2 regions of the Bradyrhizobium sp. Leo114 genome follow, and region 1 is predicted to be linked to the other one. Evidence: predicted binding sites of a transcription regulator. Region 1 holds the regulator's gene; the other holds the start of a gene.
What was found. The regulator PhoB, encoded in region 1, activates phosphate uptake and scavenging genes when phosphate is short. The targets are predictions, from matches to a motif close to TGTCATNNANCTGTCAT.
Positions count from the first base shown of each region.

Region 2: ACZIRK_RS09600 (STN domain-containing protein) is a predicted target of PhoB. The motif match lies at 3,272-3,288, and genes of this name have one in related genera.

Region 1 is NZ_JBUYEN020000003.1:52,149-57,267, forward strand. It holds gene argF (ornithine carbamoyltransferase) at 1-263, opposite strand, end outside; gene ACZIRK_RS04525 (aspartate aminotransferase family protein) at 263-1,471, opposite strand; gene ACZIRK_RS04530 (GcrA family cell cycle regulator) at 1,970-2,485, shown strand; gene phoB (phosphate regulon transcriptional regulator PhoB) at 2,607-3,314, opposite strand; gene phoU (phosphate signaling complex protein PhoU) at 3,431-4,147, opposite strand; gene pstB (phosphate ABC transporter ATP-binding protein PstB) at 4,159-4,980, opposite strand; gene pstA (phosphate ABC transporter permease PstA) at 4,977-5,119, opposite strand, start outside.
Region 2 is NZ_JBUYEN020000006.1:140,579-145,697, forward strand. It holds gene ACZIRK_RS09580 (ABC transporter ATP-binding protein) at 1-198, shown strand, start outside; gene ACZIRK_RS09585 (class I adenylate-forming enzyme family protein) at 225-1,736, shown strand; gene ACZIRK_RS09590 (SDR family NAD(P)-dependent oxidoreductase) at 1,733-2,494, shown strand; gene ACZIRK_RS09595 (Lrp/AsnC family transcriptional regulator) at 2,745-3,209, shown strand; gene ACZIRK_RS09600 (STN domain-containing protein) at 3,533-4,183, shown strand; gene ACZIRK_RS09605 (RNA polymerase sigma factor) at 4,180-4,695, shown strand; gene ACZIRK_RS09610 (FecR family protein) at 4,796-5,119, shown strand, end outside.

The DNA.
Region 1 (5,119 bases):
TCGCCACGGCCGAGCTGCATCTCGGCGCCGGTGAGCATGATCGATTCACCGCCAAGCTGGCGCATGCCGACGTCGAACGACACTCGCGTGCGGGTCGAAGGACGCTCGAAGATCATCGCCAGCGTCTTGCCTTCGAGCGGCTTCGTGGCCCGCTCATGCGCCTTCAGTCTCGCCTTCATGGCGGCGCCGGCGGCCAGCATGGCGCGCAGCTCGTTGAGCGACATTTCGTTGATGTCGAGGAAGTGACGGGGCGCCTTGCTCATCATCCCGCTGCCTTCTTCGACGGTCCGCTTGAGAGCGCGGTGCAGGCGCGCTCCAGACAACCGATGGCGTGCTCGATCTCGGCCTCGCTGACGATCAGCGGCGCGAGGAATCGCACCACATTATCGCCGGCGCCGACTGTGAGCAGCTTCTGCTCGCGCAGGGCGTTGACGAGGTCGCCCGAGGGCACCACGGCCTTGACGCCGATCAGAAGCCCCTCGCCGCGCACGTCGGCGAGAATGGACGGATAGCGGTCAACCGCGGAGGCGAGCTTCTGCTTGAGCAGGAGCGACATCTTCTGCACGTGATCGAAGAAGCCGGGCTTCAGCATCACATCGAGCACGGCGCCGGCGGCCGCGACCGCGAGCGGATTGCCGCCGAAGGTCGAGCCATGCGAACCCGGCGTCATGCCGGACGCAGCTTCCGCGGTCGCAAGGAAGGCGCCGATCGGAAAGCCGCCGCCGAGCGCCTTGGCCAGCGACATCACGTCAGGGGTGACCCCGATGCGCTTGTAGGCGAAGAGATCGCCGGTGCGGCCCATGCCGGTCTGCACCTCGTCGAACGCGAGCAATAGGCCATGCTCGTCGCAGAGCTGGCGCAGCGCCTTGAAGAAGGCCGGCGGCGCGGAGCGCACGCCGCCTTCGCCCTGCACCGGCTCGATCAGGATGCCTGCGGTCTCTGGACCGATCGCGCGTTTCACCGCTTCGATATCGCCATGCGGCACCTGATCAAAGCCGTCCATCGGCGCGCCGAAGCCCTCGAGATATTTAGCGGCGCCGGTCGCGGCGAGTGTCGCGAGCGTGCGGCCATGGAAGGCGCCTTCGAAGGTGATGATGCGGTAGCGCTCCGGATGCCCCTTCGAGAAGTGATAGTGACGCACGACCTTGATCACGCCCTCCATCGCTTCCGCGCCGGAATTGCAGAAGAACACCAAGTCCGCAAAACTCTGCTCGCACAGCCGCGCGGCAAGCTTCTCGCCGTCCGGGCTCTTGAACAGGTTCGACATGTGCCAGAGCTTCGTCGCCTGTTCCTGCAGCGCCTTCACCAGATGCGGATGGGCATGGCCGAGCGCGTTCACCGCGACGCCGGAGGTGAAGTCGAGATAACGCTCGCCTTTGGTCGAGATCAGCCAACAGCCTTCGCCGCGTTCGAAGCCGAGATCGGCCCTGGCAAAAACGGGAAGCAGATGCGACGTGGCGCGGTCGGTCATGGCGATCACTGAAGGGTTCAGACAAGCCTTTCAGACAAGCCCCGGCGGCGTGCAGCGATGCAGACACGCGGCTGGAGCTCATCCAGCGAAAACAAAACGTGCCGCCTTTGCAGGGCGGCACGTGAAGGCATTCTATGCGCGCGGCGGGTGCTGTCAATCGCCACGAAGCCGCCAGGCTGCGCTGCAAAGTGCCGGTAATCCGCAGTTTTCCGGTGTGGTGGAAAAGCCCGATTGCAATCCCTAAATGTCGGAACATGTGGACGCATAGGCGCGGACTCTTGCGCCAGAGTCACGCCATATTGTAGCGTCTAGCCTGTCGGGTACGACATCTCGTGCGGCAGTTTTGATCCCTTAGAGTCCTTTGTGTGCGGCGTACACGTTCGGGTGCGGTTTTCGTGCCCGGCGAGCCTTAAGGGATTCTGCCCGCAGGGATTTTTGAGATTAGGCATCGCAGCGCTGTCCCAGGATCGGCCGGCGCAACGCGAAGGGAAAGATGCGATGACGGTATTGACCTGGTCCGACGAACGCGTCGAGCAGTTGAAAAAGCTCTGGGAAGGTGGCCTCTCGGCCAGCCAGATCGCTGCGGAACTGGGCAACGTGACCCGCAATGCGGTGATCGGCAAGGTGCACCGGCTCGGCCTCTCGGGCCGCGCCAAGAGTCCTGCTGCAGCCGCGCCGCGGCAGCGCAAGGCGCGTCCCGCACAGCCGATGATGCGCGTGGCGCGTCCGGTCTCCCGCGGCAACACCGCGCTCGCCCACGCCTTCGAGGTGGAGGTGGAAGCGGACCCTATCGCCTACGACAATGTGGTGCCGATGAGCCAGCGGCTGTCGCTGCTCGAATTGAACGAGGCCACCTGCCACTGGCCGGTCGGCGATCCCTCGAGCCCGGAATTCTTCTTCTGCGGCGGCAAGGCGCTTCCCGGCCTGCCCTATTGCGCGCACCACTCCCGCATCGCCTACCAGCCGGCGGCTGACCGCCGCCGTCCGACGGTCAAGCCGTCACAAGGCAAGTAAGCCGACGACAGATCGTAGCCTGGGTGGAGCGCAGCGCAACCCGGGAACGCTGTATCGGCGGGTCCAAATTTCCCCGGGGTTACGCTTCGCTGCACCCGGGCTACGGATTGAGGTCGCCGGTTTACGACTGCTCGGCCTTCGCGAAGCGATCATCGAGCGCGTAGCCCGCGCCGCGGACGGTACGGATCGGGTCCTGCTCGCGGCCGGGATTGAGCAATTTGCGCAGGCGGCCGATGTGAACGTCGACGGTGCGCTCGTCGATATAGATGTCGCGGCCCCAAACGCTGTCGAGCAGCTGCTCGCGGCTGAACACGCGGCCGGGATGCTCCAGGAAGAACTCCAGCAGGCGATATTCGGTCGGGCCGAGATCGATCGGGCGGCCCGAGCGCGCGACGCGGCGCTTCTCGCGGTCGAGTTCGATGTCGCCATAGGTGAGCACGGTGGCGAGCCGCTCCGGGCTTGCCCGGCGCAACAGGCCCTTCACCCGCGCGAGCAGTTCAGGCACCGAGAACGGCTTGACGATGTAGTCGTCGGCACCGGTCGCCAGCCCCCTCACGCGCTCGCTTTCCTCGCCGCGCGCGGTCAGCATGATGATCGGGAGCTGCTTGGTCTCCGGCCGCGCCCGCAGACGGCGGCACAGCTCGATGCCGGAGAGTCCCGGCAGCATCCAGTCGAGCACGACAAGGTCGGGAATACGTTCCTTGAGCCTTGTGTCCGCATCGTCTCCACGGGCGACCGTTTCGACATCATAGCCTTCTGCATCGAGATTGTAGCGCAACAGCGTCGTCAGCGCTTCTTCGTCTTCGACCACCAGAATGCGTGCGCTCATCGGCTTGGCTTCTCCTATAGCGGGATGACTCTCTGCTTGAATCGTCATCCCACTCTTCCTTTGATGTTTGAGCAGGATCTTGGCTGAAAGCCGGCGTCGACTTTCCGGATGTTGCTCTAGTTGCCCGGAACGGTCGTGGCGAACGTCGTCATATCCCCCTTCGGCCGCTTGTCGGTGATCTGCTGACCCTCGATCATGTAGAAGACCGTTTCCGCGATGTTGGTGGCGTGGTCGCCGATCCGCTCGATATTCTTGGCGCAGAACATCAGGTGGATGCAGAACGAGATGTTGCGCGGATCTTCCATCATGTAGGTGAGGAGCTCGCGGAACAGCGAGGTGCAGATCGCGTCCACCTCCTCGTCGCTCTTCCAGACGTTCATCGCCGCCGGCAGATCGTGCGCGGCATAGGCGTCGAGCACGGACTTGACCTGCGACAGCACGAGGTCGGTCATGTGCTCCAGGCCGCGGATCAGCTTCAGCGGCTGGAAGTCGTTCTCCAGCGCGGCGACGCGCTTGCCCATGTTCTTGGCGAGGTCGCCGATCCGCTCGAGGTCGGTCGCCACCCGCATCGCGCCGACGATCTCGCGCAGGTCGACAGCCATCGGCTGGCGGCGGGCGATCGTCAGCACGGCGCGCTCCTCGATCACGCGCTGCAGGCTGTCGATCTCGATGTCGGAAGCGACGACACGCTTGCCGAGCGCGACGTCGCGGCGGATCAGCGCATCGACGGATTCGGTGATCATCCGTTCGACCAGCCCGCCCATCTCTGCGACCAGACGGGTCAGTTCCTGAAGATCGCTGTCGAATGCCTTGGCGGTATGTTCAGAAGCCATGATGTCCCTCCTCAACCAAACCGGCCGGTGATGTAGTCCTGGGTGCGTCGATCGCTCGGCGAGGTGAAGATCTTGCTGGTGTCGTCGAACTCGATCAGTTCGCCCAGATACATGAACGCGGTCTTGTCGGAGACGCGCGCCGCCTGCTGCATGTTATGCGTGACGATCGCGATCGTGTAGTCCTCCGACAATTCCTGGATCAGCTCCTCGACCTTGGCGGTCGAGATCGGATCGAGCGCCGAGCAGGGCTCGTCGAACAGGATAACTTCGGGCCGCACCGCAACCGTGCGGGCGATGCAGAGGCGCTGCTGCTGGCCGCCGGAGAGGCTCAGGCCGGAGGCGTTGAGCTTGTCCTTGACCTCGTTCCACAGCGCGCCGCCGCGCAGCGCTTTCTCGACGCGGCCGTCCATTTCAGATTTCGAGATCTTCTCGTAAAGGCGGATGCCGAAGGCGATGTTCTCATAGATCGTCATCGGGAACGGCGTCGGCTTCTGGAACACCATTCCGATCCGCGCCCGCAGCAGGTTGAGGTCGAGCTTGGGGTCGAGGATGTTGGTCTGGTCCAGCATCAACTGGCCGGTGGCGCGCTGGCCGGGATACAGGTCGTACATCCGGTTGAAGATCCGGAGCAGGGTCGACTTGCCGCAGCCGGACGGGCCGATAAAGGCGGTGACGCGGTTGGTGCCGAGCGTCAGGTTGATGTTCTTCAACGCATGGTGCTCGCCGTAATAGAAGTTGAGGCTGCGTGCAGTCACCTTTGGCGCCGCTTCCGGCAGCGACTTCTGGGGAATGGCCGCGCTCGGGCTGGTCGTCGATACGGACAGATCGGTCATTTTGCGCTCCTTTCGGCGCCGAGAATGCGCGCGCCGATGTTGAGCGCGAGCACGGTCAAGGTGATAAGCAAGGCCCCGCTCCAGGCGAGCTCCTTCCAATAGGCGTAGGGGCTCTGCACGAAGTTGTTGATGGTCACCG
Region 2 (5,119 bases), on a different contig from region 1:
TTGCAGGGCGAATTGCCGAGCCCGCTCAATCCACCCCAAGGCTGCAGCTTCCATGAGCGCTGCCCGATGGCGCGCGAGCGCTGCGGCAAAGAGCGGCCGCTGCTGCGGAAGGTGTCCGGCGGCCGAATGGTGGCCTGCCATTACGACTTGCTTGAGCAGCCCGCCGAACTGCCGCGGGTGGTGAGTGTGGCCAGTTAGCTGATACGAAGGACGGAGTTCTGCCGATGCGTTGGCGCAATCTGGGCGATCTGATCGATCGCAGGGGCAATCTGGACAAGGAAGCGATCATCGATCTCGCTTTGCCCGGTGATCCGAGAATCTATACCCACCGGCAGATAGATCAGCTCGCCAACGGCGTCGCAAAGTACCTGACAGACCGCGGATTTTCCCGCGGCACTCATATCGCCATCCTGTCATTCAATCGCGCCGAATATGTCGCGGCCTATTTCGGCATCATGCGGGCGGGCTGTATCGCAGTGCCCGTCAATATCAAGGTCGCGCGCGACACCATCGACTATGTGATTGATGACGCCAAGATCGCGCTCGCCTTTGTCGACGCTGCGAACCGCCCTCAGGTGCGCGAGGGCATTCCGGTGATTGACTTCGACGACGCCGGCCCGAACGGTTTTGCCGCAAGCATAAAGCCCTTCGAGTCCTTCGACAGTGTCGTGGCCGGACCGGACGAAGTGGGCCAGATGCTCTACACCTCCGGTTCGACCGGCCGGCCGAAAGGCGTACCGTTGTCGCATCTCGGTCAGCTCTGGGCGCTCTCCACCCGAACCAGCGGCGCGCTCAACGAAAGCGAGCGCTACATCATCGCGCAGCCGCTGTTTCACATGAATGGGTTGTTTGCGACCAAGACAATCTTTGCGACCAACGCATCCGTGGTGCTGCTGCCATCGTTCGAGACCAGGAGCTATATCGAGGCGATCGCCAAATACAAGGCAACGGCGGCGACAGCCGTCCCCACCATGTGGGCGCGGGTGATCAAGGAGCGCGAGTTGCTGGCTCAGAACGACATCACATCGATCAGGCGATTGATGCTTGGCTCGGCGCCGATGACGATGGGTCTGTGGGACAAGATCAAGCAGGTCCTGCCGAACGTCACGCTCTCCATCGGCTACGGCACCACCGAAGCCGGGCCGGCAGTGTTTGGACCGCATCCGAAGGGCATTCCAACGCCGCCGCTCGCGCTCGGCTATCCCATCGATCTCGAGGCAGTCAAGCTCATCAATGGTACCGAGAATGAGGGTGTGCTGTTGATGCGCAATCCTGCGCTGATGGATCATTATCACAACCTGCCGCAGCAGACGGCGAAGGCGATCACCGACGGCTGGTATTACAGCGGCGACGTGATGCGTCGCGACGAGAACGGCTTCTACTATTTCGTCGGCCGTGCCGACGACATGTTCGTCTGCTCGGGCGAGAACGTCTATCCCGGCGAGGTCGAGAAGTTGCTGGAGCGTCATCCGCAGGTGCAGCAGGCGGTGGTGGTGCCGCTGCCGGACGAGGAGCGCAGTCAGGTCCCGGTCGCCTTCATCGTCACCCGCGCCGACGCCAAGCCGACCGTGGACGATATCCGGAAATTCACGATCGCCAATGGACCGGCCTATCAACATCCGCGCCGCATCGAATTCGTCAATGAATTGCCATGGGCCGGCACCAACAAGATCGACCGCAAATCGCTGATTGATCGCGCCCGCCAGCTCGAGGCGGCGAAAGGCTGGTCGGTGTGAGCGCGCTGGCAGGCAAGATTGCATTGGTCACCGGCGCCAGCCGCGGCATCGGGCAGGCGATCGCACTCAGGCTCGCCGGGGACGGTGCGATCGTTGCAGTTCATTATCACTCTGCCGAGGGTGCCGCGCTCGCTACCGTCGACGAGATTGTCGCTGCCGGTGGAGCTGCGTTTGCACTGCAGGCCGATCTGTCGGCGCGTGGCGGTGCTGTAGCTCTTGCCGCAAAGTTCACCGCGGAACTAACCGAGCGATACGGCAAGACGGCGTTCGATGTCCTCGTCAACAATGCTGGTGCCGGCAAGCGTGCGACGATCGAGGAGATCACGGAAGAAGACTTTGAGCTTCTGTTGGAGACCAACCTCAAATCGCCGTTCTTTCTGATCAAGGCTCTGCTGCCCCACTTGCGCGATGGTGGCCGCATCATCAACATTTCGTCGATGGGATCGCGCGCCGCTTATCCCGCCATGGCGGGCTATGCGCCGACAAAAGCGGGCCTGGAGGCGTTGAGCCGCCTGCTCGCTGTTCATCTCGGGGGGCGGCAAATCACGGTGAACTCCGTGATGCCGGGCGCCACTGCGACCGACATGAACGCGAATGCGCGCGACCCTGTCGCCAGCCGCGAAGTTGCCAATTCGATTGCGCTTGGGCGCGTCGGCCAGCCGGCCGATATCGCCAAAGTCGTCGCGTTCCTGGCGTCCGACGATTCTGGCTGGGTCACTGGCCAACAGATCGACGCCAGCGGCGGCCAGCGGCTGTAAGCCGCACTGCCGCCGGAACAGGCAAGGATTGGCCGCTTTAGCCGTCCGATGCCTCGCCTGGCGGGCTTTTCATCAGCAGATTTTCCATGAGGGGCCTGGCTCGTGGCAGGGAGGTTACACGCTGCCGCGAGATTGTACAGCGCTTGATGAAAGTTCATGCTAGCCGTGGCGTGTGTATGACAATAACGTTCTTCAAACAAGGTTCATGACAACCAAAATATTCTTTCCCCTCCTGGATTTGGAGGTTTGCATGCTCGACGACTTCGACCGCAAGATCTTGGCGACGCTGCAGGTGAATAGCAGCCTCTCAATGCAGGAGATTGCCGAGCGGGTCGGGTTGAGTTCGACGCCCTGCTGGCGGCGGATCCAGAAGCTTGAGAGCTCCGGCTACATCAAACGCCGGGTGGCGCTGTTGGACGCGGAAAAGCTGAACCTTGGCGTCAGCGTCTTCATCGCGGTCAAGACCAACCAGCACAATGCGGAATGGGCGCAGAAATTCCGGAAAATCGTCACGAGCTTTCCAGAGGTCGTGGATTTCTATCGCTTGAGCGGCGACGTCGATTATTTGATCCGAGCCGTCGTGTCTGACATTCGCGCCTATGACGATCTCTACCAGCGATTGATCGCAAAGATTGACCTGCACGACGTCTCATCGATGTTCACGATGGAGCAGATCAAGTCGACCACCGAATTGCCACTCGCGAATCTCGCGTGAGCGACTGAGGCGGGCACCCGCGTGTCTGGGCTGGATCGTCGAGGCGGATTAGGGGCTATGGCTGTCGTCAAACCGTAATATTACGTCACTAGCGTCCGCCGCGCGTTGGCTTGGGATGTGCGCTGACGCGCAATTTGGACCGTCGGCGGGCAGGTCGTAGCGCTGGGAAGCTGGAACGGCTGTCCTGATCTGCGTGGGCGGGGACAGTGGTGATGCTTCGATCGGCCCTAGCCGAACTCAGACCGGATCGCGCCAACCGTGTTGTCGTTACGTCGGCCAATAGGCGGCTGGCAGCTTGGGCATGCGCATTGGCCGTCGCGGGCATGGCTGCGGGTATCGACGTGGCCGCGGCTCAGACCAGGCCAGCGAATGCGCCGATCGAATTCAATATCCCCTCGCAACCACTCGCCGCCGCGCTCAATCGCTATGTCGATGCGACCGGACGCGACGCCCTCTACGACACGAGCCTTGCGGCCGGCCGCCTCTCCGGCGATGTCCAGGGCGTGTTTGCACCGGACGAGGCGCTCCGAAAGCTGTTGTCTGGCACCGGTTTGGCTGCCGAGTTCGTGGCCGAGACGACTTTCGTGCTGTTGCCGGAGCCACTCGCCACTCAGCAGGCGGCGCAGCAAACACGATCGCCAGAACATCGGCGTTACTATGGACAGATTCAGGCGAGCATTGCGGATGCTCTTTGCCGATCGGGCGGCGCGCGTCCCGGCAGCTATCGCTTCGCCACTGTGTTCTGGATCGCGCCAGACGGCACCGTCCAGAGATCCCAACGTATCGGGTCCACCGGCAAGCCTGACGCTGATGACCGGATTGATGCAACCTTGCGCAGCGTGCGCTTCGACGAGCCACCGCCGGCGGGCTTTCTGCAGCCGGTCTTGATCTTGATTGTGCCGCAAGGACCCGGCGTGGCGCAGGGGTGCGGCAAGGCCGATTCCAACCTCCGATCGGCTGGGACCCGGCCATGACCGAGACCGCCTTGACGATCATCCGCCGGCTGTTTGTCGATCGCTATGACGACCTCAAGGCGCGTTTGACTCAACGCCTCGGCTCGGCCGATCTCGCCGGCGATGCGATGCAGGATACATGGTTGCGCCTGTCGCGCGCGGAATCGATTGGCGCCGTACAAAGCCCGCGCAGCTATCTCTTCCGGATCGCGCTGAACGTGGCAGAGGATCGCCGCCGGATGGAGCGGCGTCAACGCATATCGGCGATCGAGATCGAAAGCCTGCTTGAGCTGCCCGATCATGCGCCGACGCCTGAGCAAACCATGTTGGCGCGGTCTGACCTGGAGGCGTTCGAGGCGATCGTCAACGAACTCCCCGAGCGGCGCCGGGTGATCTTTCTGGCGGCCCGGCTCGGCAATGTTCCCCGCCAGGAAATCGCCGACCGGCTCGGCATCTCCCGGCAGCTCGTTGCGAAAGAACTCCGGTTGGCACTCGAACATTGTCTGGCGCGCTATAAGGAATCGAAGGGTTGAGCGTGCACTTTCGGTCGCCGAGAATCGTCTTAGAGGCAAGAATTCCTGCAATCGTCGCCGGCATTCTCACGGTAGAATCCGCGAAAGGTGCAGCATCGAGATGAGTAACGTACATCCAGGTCTGGATCCGGTGGAGCGGGAAGCGGTCGACTGGCTGCAGAAGCTCACATCCGGAGAGATGACTCCGAAGGACGTGGCGGCGCTGGAACTCTGGCGCGCGCGCAGTCCTCTGCATGAAGCCGCCTTTTTGGAGGCGAAGCGCCTATGGCGTACGGCTGGTGTCGCCGGCCATGCTCTGTCGGGTCCGGATGAAAGCTTCCTAGCCAGGCTCGATGCGCTGGGACGGCGCCGCAGGATGAGCCGTCGCGCGGTATTGAGCGGCGGCGTCGCGGCTCTTGCCGCGGTATCGATCTACGGCGTGTTC